2 regions of the Shewanella sp. ECSMB14102 genome follow, and region 2 is predicted to be linked to the other one. Evidence: predicted binding sites of a transcription regulator. Region 2 holds the regulator's gene; the other holds the start of a gene.
What was found. Region 2 encodes LexA, which represses DNA repair genes until DNA is damaged. Its sites were predicted from a motif close to TACTGTATNNNNATACAGTA; they were not measured.

Region 1 (4,436 bases), on a different contig from region 2:
ACATGTATTGGCTGGAGAAACAGCTGGGCCTTATTGGCAAGGTTGGGCTACAGAATTACATCCAGTCCAAGATGTAACGGTATCAAAGCCACTACGACAAGAGCCGCTATTGCGGCTCTTTTGCTATCTGATGTTGCATTGAACCTGAATTAAATTGAATGCACTTAAGTTGGGCAATAAGGCACTGAATTACTTCGGTTTGGTGCAGTGGATTGTTTACATAGAAAATTATATTGTTTCTTGCCATTTTATAGTCAAATTTGTTAACAGATTCTGATACATTGCAGGTTTCCTTAAATAAAAATATAACAAATAGGACTCGCAATGGAGCAGATAAGACGTTCCCTCAGTTTGCAACTTGTATTAGCTATCGCCGGTGCCCTGGCGCTGTTGTTGTCTATCGTGGCGGCTGTGATGGTTAAGAGCAGTAGTGAAGATACCCGTGCCCGTATAGATCAGGATATATCGGCGCTGATCACCCTCAAGGCCAATGAAATCGGCAACTACTTCTACGCCAAGGGGCAGATTATTCACTCTGTCTTTGCTAACCCTGCCATCAATAACTGGTTTGCCACATACCATAGCCGTGGCTCAGATCTCAGTCTCGATCCCGGCTATCAACAGCTGGTGGATTACTTTCACTTTTTCTCCGAGCAGGACAAGGAGATCAAGTCGGTGTTCTTCGGCTCGGCCAATACCTTCGAGTACTTTGATCTCAATGGCCGTTACGATGGCGATCCCGACTACTACACCAACAAACGTCCCTGGTGGCAGGAGGCGATAGACAAAAATGGTTTGTTTGTCGGCGACCCGGCTGTGGATGCCAACGACGGCTCAATCTCGGCCACAGTCAAGACAGTAGTCAAGGATGCCAATGGTCGCCTGATAGGCATAGGCGGTATGGATATTCTCATCGATACCATAGGTAAAAACCTGCTGGCGCCAATCAAATATCGGGGCGAAGGCCAGGCATTTTTGATGACGGAGCAGGGAAAACTGGTGTACTTCCCGGGTTTTAATCAAGCGTTCCCCGCCGGCTCTGATGCGGCCGTTATTGACAATCTCAGCGGTGACAATCAGGGCTTTAGTGAACTGAAACGTGAAATGCAAACCCGGGATGCCGGTATTGCCGAAGTCACTTATCAGGGAGAATTGCAGCGAGTGAGCTATATTGCCATTCGCGGTGATTATCCCAAGGTGCGCTGGTATTTGGGGTTTATGTTGCCTAATGAAGTGTTTCAGGCTCCTGTGAAGCAAAGCCTTTGGCAAACCAGCCTGGTCTCAGTGGGGATTATTTTACTGGTGGCGTTAACCGTTTTCCTGATGATGCTGCCTTTTCGGCGTAATCTCAATAGCCTGCTGCACACCATGGAAGATATCGCCCAGGGTGAGGGCGACTTGTCACGCCGCATTGAAATCAACCGCACCGATGAACTTGGGCGTCTTGGCGCAGCATTCAACCGTTTTGCCGCCAAGGTGCAGAGTCTGTTGCTGGAAACCCGTGAGCTCAGTGGTCGGGTGGATAATGGGGTTGCCGCCGCGGCTGAAGTGTGTGACAACGCACTGGCCTCTGTCAGCGCCCAGAAACAGGAAATAGCCTCAGTGGCCACAGCCGCTACCGAAATGGCCCACACAAGCCAGGAGATGGCGACCAGCGCCCAACGAGCCGCCGAGTTTGCCGAGACGGCACTGTTGCAGTCAAGAAACGGCGCAGATGTGGTGCAGCAGGCCAGTCAGGGAATGCACTCACTTTCCACACAGGTTAACCAAGCCGCCGGGGTTATTCGGGCGCTCAGAAGCAGCTCAGAGGAGATAGGCGAGGTGCTCAGTGTGATCCGCGCCATTGCCGAGCAAACCAATCTGCTGGCACTCAATGCTGCCATTGAAGCGGCCCGCGCCGGGGAGCAGGGAAGGGGCTTTGCGGTTGTTGCCGATGAGGTGCGCACCCTGGCATCCCGCACCCAGGACTCGACTACCAATATTCAGGGCATTATCCAGACTCTGCAGCAACAGGCACAGCAAGCCGAACAGGTGATGGAAGCCGGAGTCAGGGAGGCCAACCAGGGCCAAAGCCTGACACTGGAGGTTGAGCGAGCATTGACAGAAATCACCGCGGCAGTGGATGCCATCCAGTTGCAAACCATGGAGATCACCGCGGCGATAGGCCAGCAGGCTGTGGTGGCCGAAGAAGTGGCCTGCAACATTGAAAATGTTCGTGGCCGCTCCGATGAATCTCTGAGCGCCAGCGAAGAATTGTCACAAAAGATGCGGGCATTCCAACAGTTGGCCACGGCTCTGGGGCGTAACATAGGTCAGTTCCGCATCGATTAAGACGAGCTTCAAATCCATAAAGGAGAGCCCAGGCTCTCCTTTTTTGCTCCCGATTGAAATACCTTTACGTTATCCCAGCTTGTTAACTGTGTTTATATACAGTACTCTGTTTATATCCGGCTCGACCGAGCCCTTTGAGATCCGGAAAGCAAGCTTGAGAAAGATCATACATATCGACATGGACTGCTATTTTGCCGCGGTGGAGATGCGTGATTTTCCAGAATATCGTGGCCGACCTTTGGCCGTAGGCGGCAGTAGTGACAGACGCGGGGTGATAAGCACTTGTAATTATGAGGCGCGTAAATTTGGCGTTCGTTCTGCCATGGCCTCGGCCTATGCGTTAAAGCTTTGCCCGGATCTGCTGCTGATCCCCGGGCGCATGTCTGTCTATAAGGAAGTCTCGGCAGAGATCCGGGCCATCTTCGCCCGCTATACCTCACTGATTGAACCTCTGTCGCTGGATGAAGCCTATCTGGATGTATCCGATAGCTCGTTATACCAAGGTTCGGCCACCCTAATTGCCGAGGCTATTCGCGCCGATATCCTGGCGGAAACAGGCCTTACGGCTTCTGCGGGTATCGCTCCGGTCAAGTTTCTCGCCAAGGTGGCCTCAGATCTCAATAAGCCCAACGGCCAGTATGTGGTCACGCCACAGGCGCTGCCTGAGTTTGTAAAAAAACTGCCGCTTATCAAGATCCCCGGTGTCGGTAAGGTCACCGCCCAGAAACTGGCCGATATGGGGCTGCATACCTGCGCGGATGTGCAAAAGGTGCCGCTGGCCATATTGCAACAGAGGTTTGGAAAGTTTGGTACCTTGCTTTATGAAAGGGCTCAGGGGATAGACGAACGGGAGTTGACCATTAACCGAGAGCGTAAATCGGTCGGGGTAGAGACCACGCTGGCAGAGGATATCCATACCCTGGCTCAGTGTCGTCAGGTGATGCCACAGTTGGTGCAGGAGTTGGCCCGCCGTTTGGAGCGCGGAGCCAAAGACAGGCAAATTCAAAAGCTGGTGGTCAAACTCAAGTTCAGTGACTTTAAACAGACCACTATAGAAACCCGCTCGAGAGAGTTATCTGTGCGTCTGCTGGATGACTTGCTGACCCAGGCATTGCAAAGAGCCAACGGCCGTGGTATCCGCCTGCTGGGTGTCGCTGTCGGCCTGGTTAGCCAGGATGACAGCCACTCATCGGCAGAGGAAACTCTACAGCAGTTGGATTTGGCTTTCTAAATTGACAGTTTGGATTAGTTTACAGAAATGCATTCGGCTATCGGTTCTTGGGGTAACGGAATTGTGAGGCTAAAAAGCTCCTTCTACGGCATTACCTTTATGTGCCAGTTTACCCGACGCTTACTGTATGAGGCGGTTCCTGGGTATTGGGCCATCATCATAGGGCCATCATCAATTTCCAACATTAGACGAGTTGCACAGATAAGGCCGAGAATCTTCATTGCCCTTAAATAATGGCTTAATATGGCGTATCACACTACCTTCATTTTCGGTGCCTTGGGTTTCAGCAGTTTCTGTATCAAGAGGGCTGACAGGATAAGTCCCATACCGACCAGAGTCGCCAGAGTGATGGCTTCTTTCAATATCAGCGCAATAAACACCATGGACATGAGTGGCGTCAGAAACACCAGATTGGTGATGCTGGCTGCCCGCTCTGTGGTTCTCAGTGCCATTAGCCAGAGCACAAAGGTGACGCCCATTTCAAATAGCCCCACATAGACACCGGCTCCCAGCGCTTGCCAATGCAAAGAGGGCAGACTTTCTGTTGTCAGCAGGGTGATGGTTATCAGCGGTAGACTCACCAAAAAACTCAGCAATAGGCTGACAATGGCATCGCCCTTGTCTTTGGTGTTGATGATCCAATATAGGCACCATAGCAGGGTACTGGAGAGTGCCAGCAGAATACCGAAGGGGTTTTCAAAGTCCATCGATAACAGATTACCGCCGGTGGCTATCACCAGTACTCCAAAGTAGCCGGTGATGGCCGCCAGCATGTCGCTGAGTTGCAGCTTTTGCTGCAACATGGGTGCGGCAAGCAGTGGCAACAGTACCGCCCAGGTGTAGTTCAGCGACAGCGCCTGCTGCGCCGGCAAGA
Region 2 (4,436 bases):
GGCCTCCTGTTCGGCGGCGACGCTGTCAACTATGGTTTGCTTGACCTGAGGACGCAGTAGCTGGTTGGCATAATCCCGGGTTCGCTCTATATCATGGCGGGTATCTTCCTTGGTGAGATACCCAAGCTCTTTGAGCTTGATACTCAAGATGCCGTAGAGTTTCTTGTCGTAAAATTCAGGGGCAGTAATCCCATGCAGCGCGCCAAGACGACTGGCCAACTTGTGGCTTTCGCGCTCCAAATCGCCACGCTCAATACCCGGGTGCGCGGCCAGCAAGTTAAAGATGATGGCGTAACGTTGAAGGGTTTCGCTCATGGTTTCGGCCAGCAACGCCAGCGGATTGATCCCGGCTTCCAGCACTCGGAAGCCATTGACTTCTTCGGCCACCAAACCTTTGGCAATGAAACGATCCAGCAGTTGATCGGCATAGGCTCTGACATCGGCCTTACCCATAAACAGCTCGGCCTGCAGCAAAGGATAGAAATCCTCAAGCACCGCTTGCATCCGAGATCGGCAGCACTGCTCTTGACGCACCAGGCAGCTGGCCAGCAAAGAAGGCACCATAAATAGGTGAATGATGTTGTTGCGATAGTAAGTCATGGTTACCGCAATCGACTCGTCGATTGAGATGATATCGCCCAGTTCATCTTCCTGAACCGTAAACTTATTCAGCTCCAGACCTTGTTGCAGCAATTGCTTACCGTCACCTTCGGCCACCGAGATGTACTGGGTGTAAGGCACTTCCTTGAGCAGATCCAAATACAAGTCCAACTGACGTTCCAACTGGTTTCGTTCCAGCGCATTCTGCTCTGAGGACAATAGTACCAAGCTGGTGAGGGTCACTGCGCTGGCAGCAGCAGCATCGTTGATATGAGTCATGACCCGATTGGCCAGAGTATTGACAGCCGGAGTCAACCAGCTGGGTTTCTGCTCGGGATCGGCTGCCACCTCTTCGCGCCAGTTAGGTGCCGCCTCACTGAGGAAATTCTGCAGCGTCACGGGCTCACCAAAGTTTACATAACCCTGACCAAAATTACCCAACTTACGCAAGGCGCCAACCACTTGCCAGACAGATTCTTTTTGCTTCTTCTTGCCGCTGAGTTCTTTGTGATAAGTGGCCACTTCCATAACGTGGTCATAGCCCAGGTACACAGGCACCAAAGTCACTGGTCGCTCAATACCCCGCAACACAGAGTTGACCGTCATCGCCAGCATCCCAGTCTTGGGCGACAACAACCGCCCGGTACGGGAGCGGCCACCTTCGGTGAAGTACTCAACCGAATAGCCTTTGGCAAACAGCTGATCCAGATACTCACGGAACACTGCAGTATAGAGTTTATTACCGTTGAAACTGCGGCGGATAAAGAAGGCACCACCACGGCGGAATATAGGCCCGGCAGGCCAGAAGTTCAGGTTGATACCGGCGGCGATATGAGGCGGAACCATACCCTGAAAATAGAGAATATAGGAGAGCAGCAAATAATCCATATGACTGCGATGGCAAGGTACATAAACTATCTCATGTCCATCATGATGCAGCTGGCGTATCTGCTCGGCGCCCTTGATGTTGATCCCCTTGTAGAGCTTGTTCCATAACCAGGTGAGGATCCGCTGGGCAATACGCACCAGGCTGTCTGAATAGTGGGCAGCAATCTCATCGAGATATTCCTCCGCCATTTCCCTGGCCCTGGCCTCGGGGATCTTCTTGGCTGCGGCTTCCTCTTTTATAGCCTTTTTAAGGGTTTCTGAACGCAACAGTTCATTAAACAGCGCTTGACGGTTGGGCAGTAATGGCCCGGTCATCACCTTACGCTGACGGCGGAAATGTACCCTGGCCACTCGCGCCAACTTATGGGCAATAGCTTTATCGGTTCCATGTTCATCGGCCATCAGCCGCAGCGAGACCGCATTGGAAAACTGCACAAAGTTGTCTCGCCCCAGGAACAAGATCATTAGAAACTTGCGCAACCAAGTGGGGTTTTCCCGCTCAAATACGGCGGCGCGCATGCTGTCATCTTCCTTACCCGGAGTTCGGCCCCAATAGAGACTCACCGGCACCAATTGAATATCCAGTTGTGGATTGGTCTGATGCAAATGAAGCAAAGAGGTGAAACAGCTGAGAAAAGGTTTATTGCCCTTGCGCTTGCCGAACAGGGGCTTTGCACCTTCCAGGCAGACGACTCTGGGAACGGTAATATCATCAACCTTGAGCGTCTCATAAGGGCAAGGCAAACCAAACTTACGGGTGACTTCCGCCAACGCCGCGATATCACTGACAGACTCCGTCTTCATCACGTAGGCCATCGGCTTGGCGAGATCCAGGTTCAAATCGGCGAAAGGATCCTGAGGCACCACAGTGGTATGCACCAGCTTGCTTTGGAGCCAGCGAAGTGATTTAAACCAGAATGAATCTTGTTTGGACATGTTTTTCAGTGTCTGAGCCACAATCAATAGCCCAATAGAATACCAGAACTTCCTGAATCTTAGCTAGGGAAGGTGCGAACCGGTCCCGGCAGCTCCTCTGGCAAATTCCTTGAACTCCACATAATTCGTAAGCCTGACTGTCCAAATCTGCCACAGGTTAAAACATTTACCCTCCCCTAAACGTTTCAATTTTGGTTAATACTTGCGCTGATCAAAATACTGTATATACTGACAGGTACTGTATGAAAAAACAGGAATCACCATGAGACCACTGACACCGCGCCAGGCACAGATTCTGGAATTGATTAAACGCAATATAGCCGACACCGGCATGCCGCCAACCCGGGCTGAAATTGCTACCCGGTTAGGCTTCAAGAGTGCCAATGCCGCAGAGGAACACCTCAAGGCACTGGCAAAGAAAGGCTGTATTGAGATCATGCCAGGCACCTCTCGTGGTATTCGCTTGTCACATGATGAACAAGCGGAGTCAGAAGCAGGTCTGCCCTTAATAGGCCAGGTCGCTGCCGGGGAACCCATACTGGCACAGGAGCATGTTGAGCAGTATTACCAGGTCGACCCTGGCATGTTCCATCCCTGCGCCGACTTCCTACTGCGGGTACGCGGCGACAGCATGAAGAACATAGGCATTCTCGAAGGTGATCTCCTGGCGGTTCACAAGGTACAAGAAGCCCGTAACGGTCAAGTCGTGGTGGCCAGGGTTGAAGACGATGTAACAGTGAAGCGTTTTGAAAAGAAAGGTAATGTGGTTTATCTACATGCCGAGAACGAGGCTTACTCCCCAATCAAAGTCGACCTGACTTTCCAGCCATTGACCATTGAAGGACTGGCGGTAGGCATAATACGCAATGGAGACTGGCTATGAGCATAATGACGGGCAACGCCCCAAGACACCCAGGCCTGTGGACAGACACCAGTATTGCCGGCAATCAGCCTTGGCAACATACCGGCATCTCCAGCTTGGCCAGCCATAGCCAGGGACGTCAGGAATTATTACGCCTCTGCCCTCAATTGGCGCAATTGAGTCAACAGGGACGCTGGATAGTCTTGATTAACGCCCCTGCCAACATAGGTTACAAGGAAACCTTAGCAAGGGCCGGTGTCAGAATGGATAGAGTTCTCTTGGTGCGCACCAAGGATGAAATCGAAGCCCTGTGGGCAACGGAAAGAGCCTTGACCAACGGCACCTCCAGTGCAGTGATCAGTTGGATAAACAGCCTGGATGCCCGTGATAACCGTCGATTGCAGCTGGTTGCCCGTAACGCCAGAGCCATGGGAATAGTGCTGGAAACAGGACGGCAGGCGAAAGAGATGGATAACCGCCTCAACGAACTTACCCGCTCCATCCATTAATTGTATGAATAAAGGCCATTCCTGGGATGGCCTTTATTCTGTGCCTTTTGGGTGCATTACCTTTCCTTGTAAATCGACGCAAAGCCGCGCTGGTCAGCCCCTCACGCAGAATTCACCTCTAGATTAACAGACGCTTTTCTTTCATACAGTTAGAAAATATCGTGATCTTGATCAATATTTAATCTACAAGTAATGTAAGAACAACGATTGTGTTATCTCCATGCAATTCGTCGTAGGTTGAACGTCCCATTTCGCTTTATAGCGAGTAAGGCCGTCGCCGGAAATGCTGAGTATATTCAGCGGTAAGTGCAACAGTGGTTACCACCTGTATACCTAGATCTAAGTGAAACCGCCGCCGCACTTTGAAGTCATCGTTGCTTTTTTGGGAACTGAAGAGTTTGCATAGAGCAAAGACTTACTGTGTGACTCTTCTTTGTAGTTGCGAATGCAATTGACAGAGGAGATGTCTTGTGAAGCAATGGCTGTGTGTTTTGCTGACCTTGTTGTGCGTCAGCTTGTTGTCTCCAGGTGCTCAGGCAGATATGCCCTTGAATATGACTCAAGGGGTAACTGAGATCAGTGGCAAGGTGTATCACCTGCACATGATCATTCTTTATATCTGCTGCGCCATAGGTTTGGTC

Region 1: a site for LexA is predicted at 2,416-2,435, ahead of dinB (DNA polymerase IV). Genes of this name have one in related genera too.

What each region holds. Positions count from the first base shown of each region.
Region 1 is NZ_JWGX01000011.1:20,485-24,920, forward strand. It holds gene bfr (bacterioferritin) at 1-77, shown strand, start outside; gene RC73_RS05000 (methyl-accepting chemotaxis protein) at 325-2,331, shown strand; gene dinB (DNA polymerase IV) at 2,486-3,562, shown strand; gene RC73_RS05010 (DMT family transporter) at 3,814-4,436, opposite strand, start outside.
Region 2 is NZ_JWGX01000044.1:36,658-41,093, reverse strand. It holds gene plsB (glycerol-3-phosphate 1-O-acyltransferase PlsB) at 1-2,424, opposite strand, end outside; gene lexA (transcriptional repressor LexA) at 2,687-3,307, shown strand; gene RC73_RS14560 (cell division inhibitor SulA) at 3,304-3,795, shown strand; partial or broken gene coxB (cytochrome c oxidase subunit II) at 4,266-4,436, shown strand, end outside.